Regions from separate parts of the Mesorhizobium sp. 113-3-9 genome, predicted to be linked through region 2. Evidence: riboswitches for the same ligand, from Rfam matches in the RefSeq annotation. Region 2 holds a riboswitch; the other holds the start of a gene.
What was found. A riboswitch is a leader RNA that binds a small molecule or an ion and turns the genes downstream of it on or off. The one in region 2 is predicted to bind cobalamin.
Positions count from the first base shown of each region.

Region 1: another riboswitch for cobalamin. It lies ahead of MesoLj_RS01975 (aromatic ring-hydroxylating oxygenase subunit alpha); the one in region 2 lies ahead of MesoLj_RS19025 (CbtB domain-containing protein).

Region 1 is NZ_AP023246.1:437,525-443,467, forward strand. Features, by position in the region: gene MesoLj_RS01965 (DUF680 domain-containing protein) at 2-205, opposite strand; gene MesoLj_RS01970 (DUF680 domain-containing protein) at 278-478, opposite strand; cobalamin riboswitch at 973-1,173, shown strand; gene MesoLj_RS01975 (aromatic ring-hydroxylating oxygenase subunit alpha) at 1,290-2,537, shown strand; gene MesoLj_RS01980 (hybrid-cluster NAD(P)-dependent oxidoreductase) at 2,558-3,658, shown strand; gene MesoLj_RS01985 (PqqD family protein) at 3,655-4,233, shown strand; gene MesoLj_RS01990 (serine kinase) at 4,266-5,315, shown strand; gene MesoLj_RS01995 (glycosyltransferase family 2 protein) at 5,312-5,943, shown strand, end outside.
Region 2 is NZ_AP023246.1:3,923,205-3,929,147, reverse strand. Features, by position in the region: gene cbiB (adenosylcobinamide-phosphate synthase CbiB) at 1-356, shown strand, start outside; gene cobO (cob(I)yrinic acid a,c-diamide adenosyltransferase) at 353-982, opposite strand; gene cobU (bifunctional adenosylcobinamide kinase/adenosylcobinamide-phosphate guanylyltransferase) at 984-1,499, opposite strand; gene MesoLj_RS19030 (CbtA family protein) at 1,492-2,304, opposite strand; gene MesoLj_RS19025 (CbtB domain-containing protein) at 2,320-2,499, opposite strand; cobalamin riboswitch at 2,536-2,733, opposite strand; gene MesoLj_RS19020 (aromatic ring-hydroxylating oxygenase subunit alpha) at 2,878-4,047, shown strand; gene MesoLj_RS19015 (MFS transporter) at 4,051-5,250, opposite strand; gene MesoLj_RS19010 (heparan-alpha-glucosaminide N-acetyltransferase) at 5,460-5,943, shown strand, end outside.

The DNA.
Region 1 (5,943 bases), 3.5 Mb from region 2:
GTTAGTGGCCGAAGAGGTTGCGGTCGGCACCCTGGACAGGTGTCTGGGCAGCCGGTTCCGACTTCTTGATCGAAGCGGTGTACGAGCTGTCGGTCGAAGTGACAGCGGGCTGGTTGGCGCCATTGGAGCCGTAGTTGTCGCTGCCGGCGAAGGCGCTGCCGGAGATAGCCAGAACAGCGGCGGCAGCAAGGATGATCTTCTTCATTTCAAGTCTCCTGAATTCTTCGAGTTCCGCCAAGGCGGCAAGCCAGGGCCACCGCCTGCTGGAAATCGACTGTTAGTTGTTGCCGAAGAGGTTGCGATCGGCACCCGTGACAGGCGCCTGAGCAGCCGGTTCCGACTTCTTGGTCGAAGCGGTGTACGAATTGTCGACGGCAGCAGTGGCTGCAGCGGCATTCGAACCATAGTGATCGCTACCAGCGAAGGCGCTGCCGGAAATGGCCAGAAGGGCGGCGGCAGTGAGAACAATCTTTTTCATTTTTGGTACTCCAGTATTTTCCCGTCCGTCTAGCGGCGTGTCTTGGGATTAAAATCGCGTCGTTCGGACAGCCCCGATGTGGGAAAGCCATGTGGCCGTTTCCAATCACGAAGTTGTTCCGTGTGGACCAAGAATCCACCACTTGAAATTGTACCAAGGCATTCCACTGCAAACATTTTTCTTTTTGATATCAATCGATTAGATAAAACCAGCAATACGATCACCTGATGTATCGAAGGCTCAGCGTTCACAGCGTGCTGTACGCACCGTCAACAGAAACGAACCGTTCGGTTCGATTTTAGAATCTGCTAATAGTCACTTTTCGAAACCGTTAACCCTTTTTGCTTCGGTTCCGGGGCGATTTCGATAGCCGGCATCGTCGTCACCGAGACGCGTTTCGTGGCCGTTCTTCCTGACTCGATCGTTGCTGAAGCGTGTCGCGCCACATGGATGCGATGTCGCTTTCATGCCGATGTCGCATGCGCTGTCGTGATTAGATCATGGCCATCTCAGGTGCCGCTTCGTGACGACGGGGCGGAGAATTGGGAAGCCGGTCAAAGTCCGGCGCTGCCCCCGCAACGGTGGTGGAGTTCAAGTCGCAACGGGAGACCACTGGGCGAAAGCCTGGGAAGGTGTCGCGACCGTCCGAAAGGACACTCCAGAGCCCGGAAACCAGCCCGAGATTTTTGAACTCGACTGATCGCGGTGGGCGGTCAAGAGGTGGATAGTGCATGACCGGCGCTTCGCCGGGACTGCATCCGATCCTTCCTCCATCACCACCATAGTCAGTCCTTAAACACGAGGACAGGACATGGATGTGCGCAACGATATGCTGAGGCTCTTGAGCAGCCGCAGAGAGGGTTTCTCGCTCGAGCAGCCTTTCTACACCGACCCGGACTATTTCAAGCTCGACATGGAGCTGATCTGGTACCGCGACTGGCTTTTCATCGGCCATGATTGCGAATTGCCCAAGCCCGGCAGCTTCATCACCGTACAGATCGGCGACTACCCGGTCGTGCTGGTGCGCGATCAGCAGGGCAAGATCAACGCCTTCCACAATTCCTGCCGCCATCGCGGCAGCAGGGTCTGCAACACGGACAAGGGCACGGCCGCCAAACTGGTCTGTCCCTATCACCAGTGGACCTATGAGCTCGACGGTCGCCTCCTGTTTGCCCGCCAGATGGCCGACGGCTTCGACAAGAGCCAGTTCGGGCTGAAGCCGGTCGCCTGCGAGAGCGTCGCCGGCTACATCTTCATCTGCCTGGCGAAGGATCCAGCCGACTTCGCCCCGATGCGGGCGATGATCGAACCCTATCTCAAGCCGCACCGACTCAGCGAGGCAAAGATCGCCTTCGAGAGCACCATCGTCGAAAAGGGCAATTGGAAGCTCGTCTGGGAAAACAACCGCGAGTGCTATCACTGCGCGGGCAATCACCCGGAGCTGTGCAAAACCTTCCCGGAAGCACCGACCGTGACCGGCGTGCAAGGCGCCGACAGCGATCCGGAGATGCTGGCGCACTGGGCCAAATGCGAAGCGGCCGGCCTGCCGAGCAAGTTCCGCATCGACCCGGCGGGGCAATACCGCGCCACCCGGGCGCCGCTGCTGCGCGATGCGGTCAGCTACACGATGAACGGCAAGCGGGCGGTGAAGAAGAACCTCTCCGACAGCGTCTCGGCCGACCGTATCGGCACATTGATGCACTATCACTACCCGACGACCTGGAATCATATCCTCATCGACCATGCCGTCACCTTCCGCGTGCTACCGATCAGCGCCACCGAAACCGCCGTGACGACCAAATGGCTGGTGCATAAGGATGCGGTCGAGGGCGTCGATTACGATCTTGCCGAGCTCACCCATGTGTGGACCGAGACCAACGATCAGGACCGCCGCATCGTCGAGGAAAATGCCCTCGGCATCCTGTCGCCGGCCTATGAGCCCGGCCCCTATTCGGAGCTTCACGAGGGCGGCGTGATCCAGTTCGTCGACTGGTACGCCCGCTTCATCGGTCCGCGCCTCGCCGAAGGCGGCCGGCCGGCGTTGCGCAGCGTCGCCTGAGAGGTTGAGGGATGAATGCGATGACCGACCTTGGCCTCTATCGCCATCTCGATCAGATGGCCCCCTGGAACGACAGGCTGCAGGTGCTGGAAGTGATCGGCGTCAGCGACGAGGCGCCTGACGTCAAGACCTTCACTTTCCGATCCGACAACCAGACCTGGTTCCGCTACAAGCCGGGCCAGTTCGTGACGCTGGAGCTGCCTGCGCCGGACGGGCCGCTGATGCGCACCTATACGCTGTCCTCCTCGCCGTCGCGGCCCTTCTCGATCGCGGTCACGGTGAAGGCGCAGGCCGGCAGCATCGGCACGCGCTGGATGTTCGATCACCTCGTGCCCGGTTCGCACGTCAAGGCCTATGGGCCGAGCGGCGACTTTTCACTGCACAGCCATCCGGCGGCCAAATACCTGTTCATCTCGGCCGGTTCCGGCGTGACGCCGATGATGTCGATGCTGCGCTGGCTGAACGACTGCGCGCCATGGACCGATGTCGGCTTCGTCAATTGCGCGCGTCGCGCCGAAGAGATCATTTTCCGCAAGGAGCTCGAACTGCTCGGCAGTCATATGCCGGGCCTGTCGCTGGGCTTCATGATCGAGGAGCGGTCAAGCCGCGAGGGCTGGTATGGCCATATGGGGCGCATCGACGCCATCCGGCTGCCATTGCTGGCGCCCGATTTCCGTGAACGCGAGATCTTCTGCTGTGGTCCGGACCCTTTCATGCGCGCCGTGCGCGGCATGCTGGAAGCCGCCGGTTTCGACATGACGAAATACCACCAGGAAAGCTTTGCCGCACCTGCGGTGGAGGAAATCCCGGCGCCGTTCGCAACGCCGCCGCAGGATGGCGTGGCCGTTCCCGTCGAGGCCGCAACGCCGATCCGCTTCGCGCTTTCGGACGTCGACGCCGAATGCGTCGCCGGCCAGACCGTGCTGCAGACAGCGCGTGCCTCCGGCGTGCGGATACCCGCGGCCTGCGAATTCGGCCTTTGCGGAACCTGCAAGGTGAAGAAAGTCTCCGGTGCCGTCGAGATGAGCCACAATGGCGGCATCCTCGATCACGAGATCGACGACGGCTTCATCCTCGCCTGCTGCTCGAAGCCGCTATCGGCGCTCGAAATCGAGGCGTGATCCGCACGGGCCTCGATTGGCCCCCAGAAATGTCGGCGCCCTGCCGGCGCCGGTTGCCTTGCCAAGAAAGAACCGAGCGTTTACAGGCGTTGTCAGTGGAAGCGATCCCGCTGGCGGGCGGGAATTGTGAAGCGGGGGCAACAATGACGCATGATTGCGACACCTATGCGGTTGCGAGCAGGGACATCGTCTTCGAATCCTTCGATGGCGAGGCCGTGGTGCTCAACCTTGCGAATGGCAAGTATTTCGGCTTCTCCGATTCCGGCAGCAGGGTTTGGCAGGCGCTCTCGTCCGGGGTCAACACGCAAGCCCTGATCGGGCTGACCGCCGGTGGCTCGACACTGGGCGCGGCGGAACTCGAACACTTCATCTCGCAATTGCTCGAAATGGGGCTGCTGGTGCCTTCAGATCAGGTTGCACAAGCGCTGCCGGGCGAGCTATCGGCCGAGCTTGCCGCCACGAACGAACCGCTCAATGTGAGCATTCACGACGACCTCGCCGACCTGATCATCGTGGATCCCATCCACGAGGTCGAGGAACCCCTCGGCTGGCCGGCGGTCAAGCAGGCATCCTGAAGAGCGGCTGCGTCCGGGATAGAGGGCGCTGGATGCCGCGCGTCACGCTCGAAACCTTGCCGGATTACGCACGGTATCTCATCACCGCCGCGGAAGAAGCCGTTGCACATTATCCAGCCCCGCTGACGGTCCGCCTGCCCCAACTGGAGCTGACCGCGCATGTCGGTCCCGGTGTGCTCGCGGATGCGCTGGGCCACGCCTTTGTAGAGGCCCATGATGGCCTGACGGCACCGTCGGCATGCCGCATCTTCATCGCCCATCCCGGCATCGACGGCATCCCCGAGCCGGCACGCTGGGGCGACGCGCATTTCACCGAATATGGCTTTGCCGAACGGCTCGCCGAGGCCGGGCTGCGCGGCCACTATTTTCACGATCTGGATTTCTGGCAGGTCTACGATCCTGAGCGCCGCATTGGCGTGCAACTGATGGCGTCGGCCGATGCCTTCCCGCCCTGGGAGCCGACAGCGCCGCTGCGGGCCTTCCTGCATTGGGAATATGCGGCGCGCGGCATGCGGCTGACCCATGCCGGCACGCTCGGTGCCAATGGCAAGGGCGTGCTGCTTGCCGGCGCGGGGGGCGCCGGCAAATCCGGCACCGTCGCCGCCGGCCTGCTTAACGGGCTCGACAGCGTCGGCGATGACTATGTGCTGATCGATCTCGCAGGTGGCGTAACCGCGAGGCCTCTGTTTTCGACGCTGAAGCAGGATGCGCGCGGTTTCGCGCGACTGGGCCTGAAGCAGCGGCTGGGGGTCGAGAGCCCCTTGAACTGGCAGGGCAAGCACACTTTTCACATTGTCGACATAGCACCCCGGCCGGTACCCCCGGCGCTGGACATCGTTGCGCTGGTGGTGCCACATATCGGCGGTGGCGAGGCGAGTTCGATCGTGCCGGTGTCGCGGCGAGACGCCATGATAGCGCTGGCGCCGTCGGGCATCATGCAGATGCCGGGGGAACGCGAAAGCGGCTTTCGTTTCTTCGGCGATCTCACTCGCCTGCTGCCAAGCTACCGTCTGTCCTTGGGAACGCATCCCGAGGAGATCGCCGGCACCATTGCGGATTTTCTAACGCGAGTTGCTTCGTGAAGTTGAGCGTGATCATGCCTGTCTACAACCGCGAACGTTATGTCGTTTCGGCATTGCGCTCGCTGGTGCGCCAGCGCGACGCCGCCGATCTCGACATCATCGTCATCGATGACGGCTCGACCGACGGTTCGGCGGAGGCCGTGCGCTCGATGATGGGCGAGAACCCCTGCATCCGCCTGTTCCGGCAAGAGAACATGGGTGTCGCCAGAACGCGCAATGCCGGGCTGAGGCAGTTGCCAGCGGACGCCGAGTTCGTTTCGTTCCTGGATTCCGACGACATCTCGCTGGCCGGGCGCTTCAAGACCGATCTTGCGCGTTTCGGCGCCAACCCCGGCTTGGAGTTGACCTATTCGTTGATGACACTGGTCGACCGGATTGACGATGAGAGGCTGGAGCCTGCGGTCGACAGCCGCACCATGACGCTGCGGGGAATTTCGCTGAGCACCGCCCTGTTCCGCAGAAGGCTAGTCGAGCGAACGGGCCAATTCGACGAGGAGTTCGAACAGGCCGAGGACACCGACTATCTGCTGCGGGTTTTCGAAACGGGTCCGAGCTATGAGTTGCTGGACACTGTTGCGATCTACTACCGGCGCCACGCCGGGAATGCCACCAGGGAACATGACGTCCG
Region 2 (5,943 bases):
GGATCAACCTGCCGGCCTCTCGGCTGACGGCGCTGCTGATCGTGCTGGCGGCTTTCGTGGTCAGGGACGCCGATCCCCGCGGCGCCTGGCATGCGGTGTGGCGCGACGCGAAAAAACACCGCTCGCCCAACGCCGGCTGGCCGGAAGCGGCAATGGCGGGCGCGCTCGGTCTGGCACTGGCCGGACCGCGCAGCTATGGCGGCGTGCTGGTCGACGATGTCTTCATGGGTGAAGGCGGCCGCCGCGACGTCGACAGCGGTGACATCAGGCGGGCGCTGAAACTCTACCGCGTCGCCGACTATCTGCTGATCGCGCTGTTCGGCTTGGTCTCGGTGATCGCGGTTCTGGCGTTCTAGAACTCGATCCCTTGCTGGGCTTTCACGCCCGCCGAAAAATGGTGCTTGGTCACACCCATTTCGGTGACCAGGTCGGCCGCTTCGACCAGCGCCGGCTTGGCGTTGCGGCCAGTGACGACGACATGCAGGCCCTCGCGACGCGCTTTCAGCCCTGCAACCACCTTGTCGAGATCGAGATAGTCGTAGCGCAATGCGATATTGAGCTCGTCGAGCACGACAAGGCTGATCGACGGATCGGCGATCAGCTCCAGCGCCTTGGCCCAGGCGGCTTCGGCAGCGGCGATATCGCGCTTCAGATCCTGCGTTTCCCAGGTGAAGCCCTCGCCCATTGCGTGCCAGACGACGCGATCGCCGAAGGCAGCGAAAGCATCCTTCTCGCCCGTGTGCCACTTGCCCTTGATGAACTGGACGACGCCGACGCGCTTGCCATAGCCGAGCATGCGGAGCGCCAAACCGAACGCTGCTGTCGTCTTGCCCTTGCCCGGGCCGGTGTTGACGATCAGCAGACCCTTCTCGATCGTCTTGGCGGCCACCTCGGCGTCCTGCACCGCCTTGCGCTTGGCCATCTTGGCGCGGTGGCGCTCTTCGTCCCTGTCTTCGGTGGTCTTGCCGTCGATATCGGTCATCTCATTTCACCTTGAGCGGCAGCCCCGCCACCATCAGCAGCACCGTATCGGCGATCGCCGCGACCTGCTGGTTGAGCCGACCGGCCTCATCACGAAACCGGCGCGCCAGCGCATTATCCGGCACGATGCCTTGCCCGACTTCGTTGGATACCACGAACCACGGCCCGCGCGACCGCGACAACACATCGGCCAGCCGCCGGCATTCAACCCCAAGGTCATGGTCAGCCAGCATGTGATTGGTCAGCCACAGCGTCAGGCAGTCGACCAGCACCGGCCGGCTATCGGGCAAAGCCTCGAGCGCGCCGGCGAGGTCGAGCGGCGCATCGATGGTCGTCCAGCCCGCGCCGCGCCGCGCCCGATGCAGCGCGATGCGCTCGCGCATCTCGTCGTCATAGGCTTGCGCGGTGGCGATGTAGGTCCATGGCGAGGGCAACGCCGTCACCAGGGTTTCGGCATGCGCGCTCTTTCCCGAGCGCGCACCACCGATGATGAAGGTCAGCCTGCCGCGATCAGGCAAAGCTGTCGCGCAGGCTGGTCGCGGTGCCGGTGAAGCGTCCGCGCACCACGCCGACGACGGCGCCAAGCACCAGCCAGAACACCAGACTGGTCAGCGTCACCGCCACCACGAACTGGTGGTGCAGGCCTTCCGGGATCGGTGTCTCGAAGCTGTCGGGCTGCGGCGCGCCGACAATGTGCGGCGCCACGATCAGCAGCACGGCAAGGATGGCAAGCGGCAGCGACTTGCGGAACGCGATCAGGCCAAGCCCAATGGCGGTCGCGACCACCGTTGCCACCCACCAGATCTGCCGCTGTGTGAGGTCGGCCGCCGGCATGGCCGGCAGTTCCGGCGGCAGGCCGAGGCCGGGCGCCAGCGTGAACACGGCAAAGCCGGCCAGGCCCCAGAACACGCCCTGGCGCCAATTGCCGATGCCGCCGGCGAATTCCGAAACAGCGACCAGGATCAGCGCGAAGCCGATGCCGGTGACGACGTTGGACACCACGTTGAAGGCAAAACGCTCGAAGCCGTCGGCCGGCGCCCAGCCCTCGTCTTCGGCCGGAGCAGCCGCTGCGGCCGGAGCCGGGGTGGCAGCGCTCATGGCATTCGATGCCGCCGGCGCGGCGGAACTCATTGCGTTGCCGCTGGCTACATCAGCCGGCGCCGCGGGTGCGGCGGCATGGTCATGGCCGCCTTCGGCCTGTTCGTAGACTTCCGCCTTGAGGATCAGCGGCACAGTGGCATAGGCCTGCATGCAGGCGAGGACGACGCCGGCCACGAGCCCTGCGATCGCCGCGATGAACACGACGTTGCGAAACAGATTCATGATGTCAGATCCTCGTCAGTGGCAGGGAAACGCCATCGAATGCCGGTTGTCATGACCGGCATTGTGGACCGCATCGATATGCGAGAAGCCGACGAAGCCGATGATGAAGGTGCCGAGCAGCGCGGCGAGCGCCAGCTGCATGAAGCGCGACTGCGAGGAGACGGAGGCGCCGAGGGAGACGGAAGCGGTAGTCATGTCTTGTCCTTTCACCCTCCACCCGAGGGCATCGAAGTCAGTTTCCTGTCGCCGGCAGGTCTCCTGGCTCACGGATCAGCGCCCTTCCCCACCTTCCCGAAGACAAATCTTCAGTGGCATATGGAGAGGACTACCGCACACAGTTGCGGGGGCAGCAACGGCATTGGGCAACAAGTCAGCCCGCACCGCATTCCCTCTTGGCTCCAAAATGGAACCGACGACATCAGCGACTATAGGCAGAATCATCGCCTCCGGCAAACCAAATTCCGCCGGTAACCAGCGCGATTACGCCATGCCGGCCACATCAGCCATCATCGGCGCAACAATTGACAATTATGCCGGCCGGGTGTCGGCTGGCCACTTCACAGGAAGCCAGCCATGCAGCCCATTGCCAGCGAGCGCGATCCCTATAACGGCCTGACCCAGGCCGAACCCACCCTGCCCTCATCGGCCTATTGGGATGAAGCGGCCTATCAACTGGACCTCGATGCCATCTGGTACAAGAACTGGCTGCTGGTCTGCCGCGAGGCCGATCTGGCCCAGCCGCTGGCCTTCCGCCGATTCCGCATCGGCACGCAGGACATCATCGTGCTGCGCGACGACACCGGCGCGCTGCGTGCCTTCCACAACACGTGCCGGCATCGCGGCTCGCAGCTTTGCCAGGAGAGCGAGGGCCGGCTGAAGGCGCGGCTGATCACCTGCCCCTATCATGCCTGGTCCTATTCGCTGCGCGGCGACCTCGTGCGCGTGCCGTCGAAATCATTGCCGGACGGCTTCGACAAGGCCGACCATCCGCTCTATCGCGTCGCACTCTCGGTATGGCGCGGCTTCGTGTTCATCAATTTGCAGGAGGATGCGGCCGGCTCGGCGCAGGCATCCTTCGACCCTGCCTCCGGCAATCTCGGCAACTGGCCTCTGGAAACGCTGGTGGCGGGCCATGTGCTGCGCAAGGTGATGCACTGCAATTGGAAGATCTTTTGGGAGAACTTCAACGAGTGCCTGCATTGTCCGGGCGTCCACAAGGACCTGTCGCGGCTGGTGCCGATCTATGGCCGCGGCCTGATGAGCCGGCATGACGACCCCGAATGGACCCGCCACGCCGACAATGACGCGCCGGAGTTTTCCGGTGGTCTGCGGACGGGCGCCGAAACCTGGTCGAGCGACGGCAAGACCCATGGGCCGATCTTCTCGGGATTGACACCGGCCGAACGCGCCGCCGGCCAGACCTACGCCACCAGCCTGCCCTCGATGTTCATCGTCGGCCATGTCGACTATGTCAGGACCGTCCGGCTGGTACCGCTCGGGCCGGAACAGACGGAACTTGTCGCCGAATGGCTGTTCGCGCCCGAGGCGCTGGCCGCGACCGACATCGACAACATCATCGCCTTCGGCACACAGGTGCTGGAGGAGGATGCGGCGATCTGCGAGGTCAACCAGAAAGGCCTGCGCTCGATGCGCCACGCCGCCGGCGTGCTGATGCCGGAGGAATATGAACTGCACCGCTTCCACAACTGGGTGCGCGAGCGCCACGCGGCACTTTCACCGTGATCCTCACAGCGACTTCGGCAGATAGCGCCAGGTCACGAAGCCGCACGCCGCCGCCAGCAGGCTGAGCGTGACGAACACCGACCCCAGCCCGAAGAAGATCAGCACCACCGAATAGACAAGCGGCGGCGTCAGTTCGGAAAAATCGAGATAGGTGCGATAGACCGCAGCCATCTGCGGCCGTTCATAAGATCGTACAGAACGCATGAAGGCGGTCGAGCCCAAGGCATCGAGCGCGATGGTGAAGAACGCGCCACCAAGCAGGAAAGCGCCGGTCAGCAATGGCGCGGTCGCGCCCACCGTGCCCGCGGCCAGCAGCATGGCCGACATGGCGAAATAGGCAAATGTCATGGTGCGCCGGCCGCCAAAGCGTTTTCCAGCCTTGCCCCAGAAGATCGCCATGAACAAAAGCGCATTGCCGGCCGAGACAAGGAGGCCGCCGGCGATATCGCCCTGCCCGGTGATCACCATGAACAGCGGCCCATAGACGAAGAACGTCGTCCAGAAGCAGGAGCGGCCGAAGGCGATCAGCCAGGCGAGCCTCAATCTGGGCTGCGCGACGAAGCGGCCGATATTGGCGAGCGGATTGGCCGGCCGGGTCTTGCCGGGCCGGATAGACTGGTTGTCGCCCAGCCGATAGGTCCAGAACAGCGCCAGCAAGGCCAGCGCGAACACCGCCACCGCGCCATGCGCCGCATAGATGCCGAAGCGTGTATAGAGGAAGATGCCGAGCGTCGGCCCGCCGGTCCAGGCGACCATCGACCACGCCATGCGCAGCGATTCGGCCTGCATGAAGTCGGTCTTGCGGATGTGGTCCATGATGTAGAGATTGAGGGTGATCGACAGCGCGCTGGCGCCCATCACCCGGCACAGCATCCCGGCCAGTTGCCCGGCAAGCGTATGGGTGACGAAGAACAGCGAGCCGATGGCGAGCAGGCAGGCGCCCGCCGTATAGACCCAGCGCCGGGCAAAGCGGCGGATCAGCATCGGCATGAACAAGGTCACCGACAGGCCGAGCAGCGCCACGATGGTGTAGAGGATCGAGACGATCTGCTCGTTGTGCAGGATCTCGTAGGCCTGGATCGGGATGACGCTCGACACCGTGGCGCGGGCAAAGGACTCCACCGCGTAGAGCGAGGCGAAGGTGCGCGCATCCGCGGCCTTGAGGGCCGGGAGCCAGATCGGATGGCGCACATGGGTGGACATTGCTTCCCCAAAGCAGAATCACCGGCCAAATCCTGCCTTGGTCATCCCCGGGCGATTAAGAGGAAACCGACCCGTTACCGGCCAAAAGCGAAGCCGGTCAAAGGCTTCCCGGCTCTGGCCTAAAGCGTCGCTTGATCCACCCCCTGGCCTTCTTCTGTCCCGTCCAACCGTGATAGTCCTCAGGCGGGGCTGAATCAGATCGCGAGACCATGACCATCCATACGCCGACCGTACCCGTTTCGGAGCCATCCAGGCGCATCGTCGCCATCGACATCGTGCGCGGCGTCGCGCTGCTGGCCATGGCGAGCTACCATTTCACCTGGGACCTGGAATTCTTCGGCTATACCGATCCGGGCCTCACCGCTTTCGGCTGGTGGAAGATCTACGCACGCTGCATTGCCTCGACCTTCCTATTCCTGGTCGGCATCAGCCTGTATCTCGCCCATGGCCGGCAAATCCGCTGGAACGGCTTCTGGAAGCGGTTCGCCATGGTTGCCGGAGCGGCGATCGCCATTTCGATCGTCACGCGAATCGCCACCCCTGACGGCTTCATCTTCTTCGGCATCCTGCACCAGATCGCGCTCGCCAGCCTGCTCGGCCTCGCCTTCCTGCGCCTGCCCGCACTGCTGACGCTTGTCATTGCCGCGCTCGTCATCGCGGCGCCCATCCACCTGCGCTTCGAGGCGCTGGATC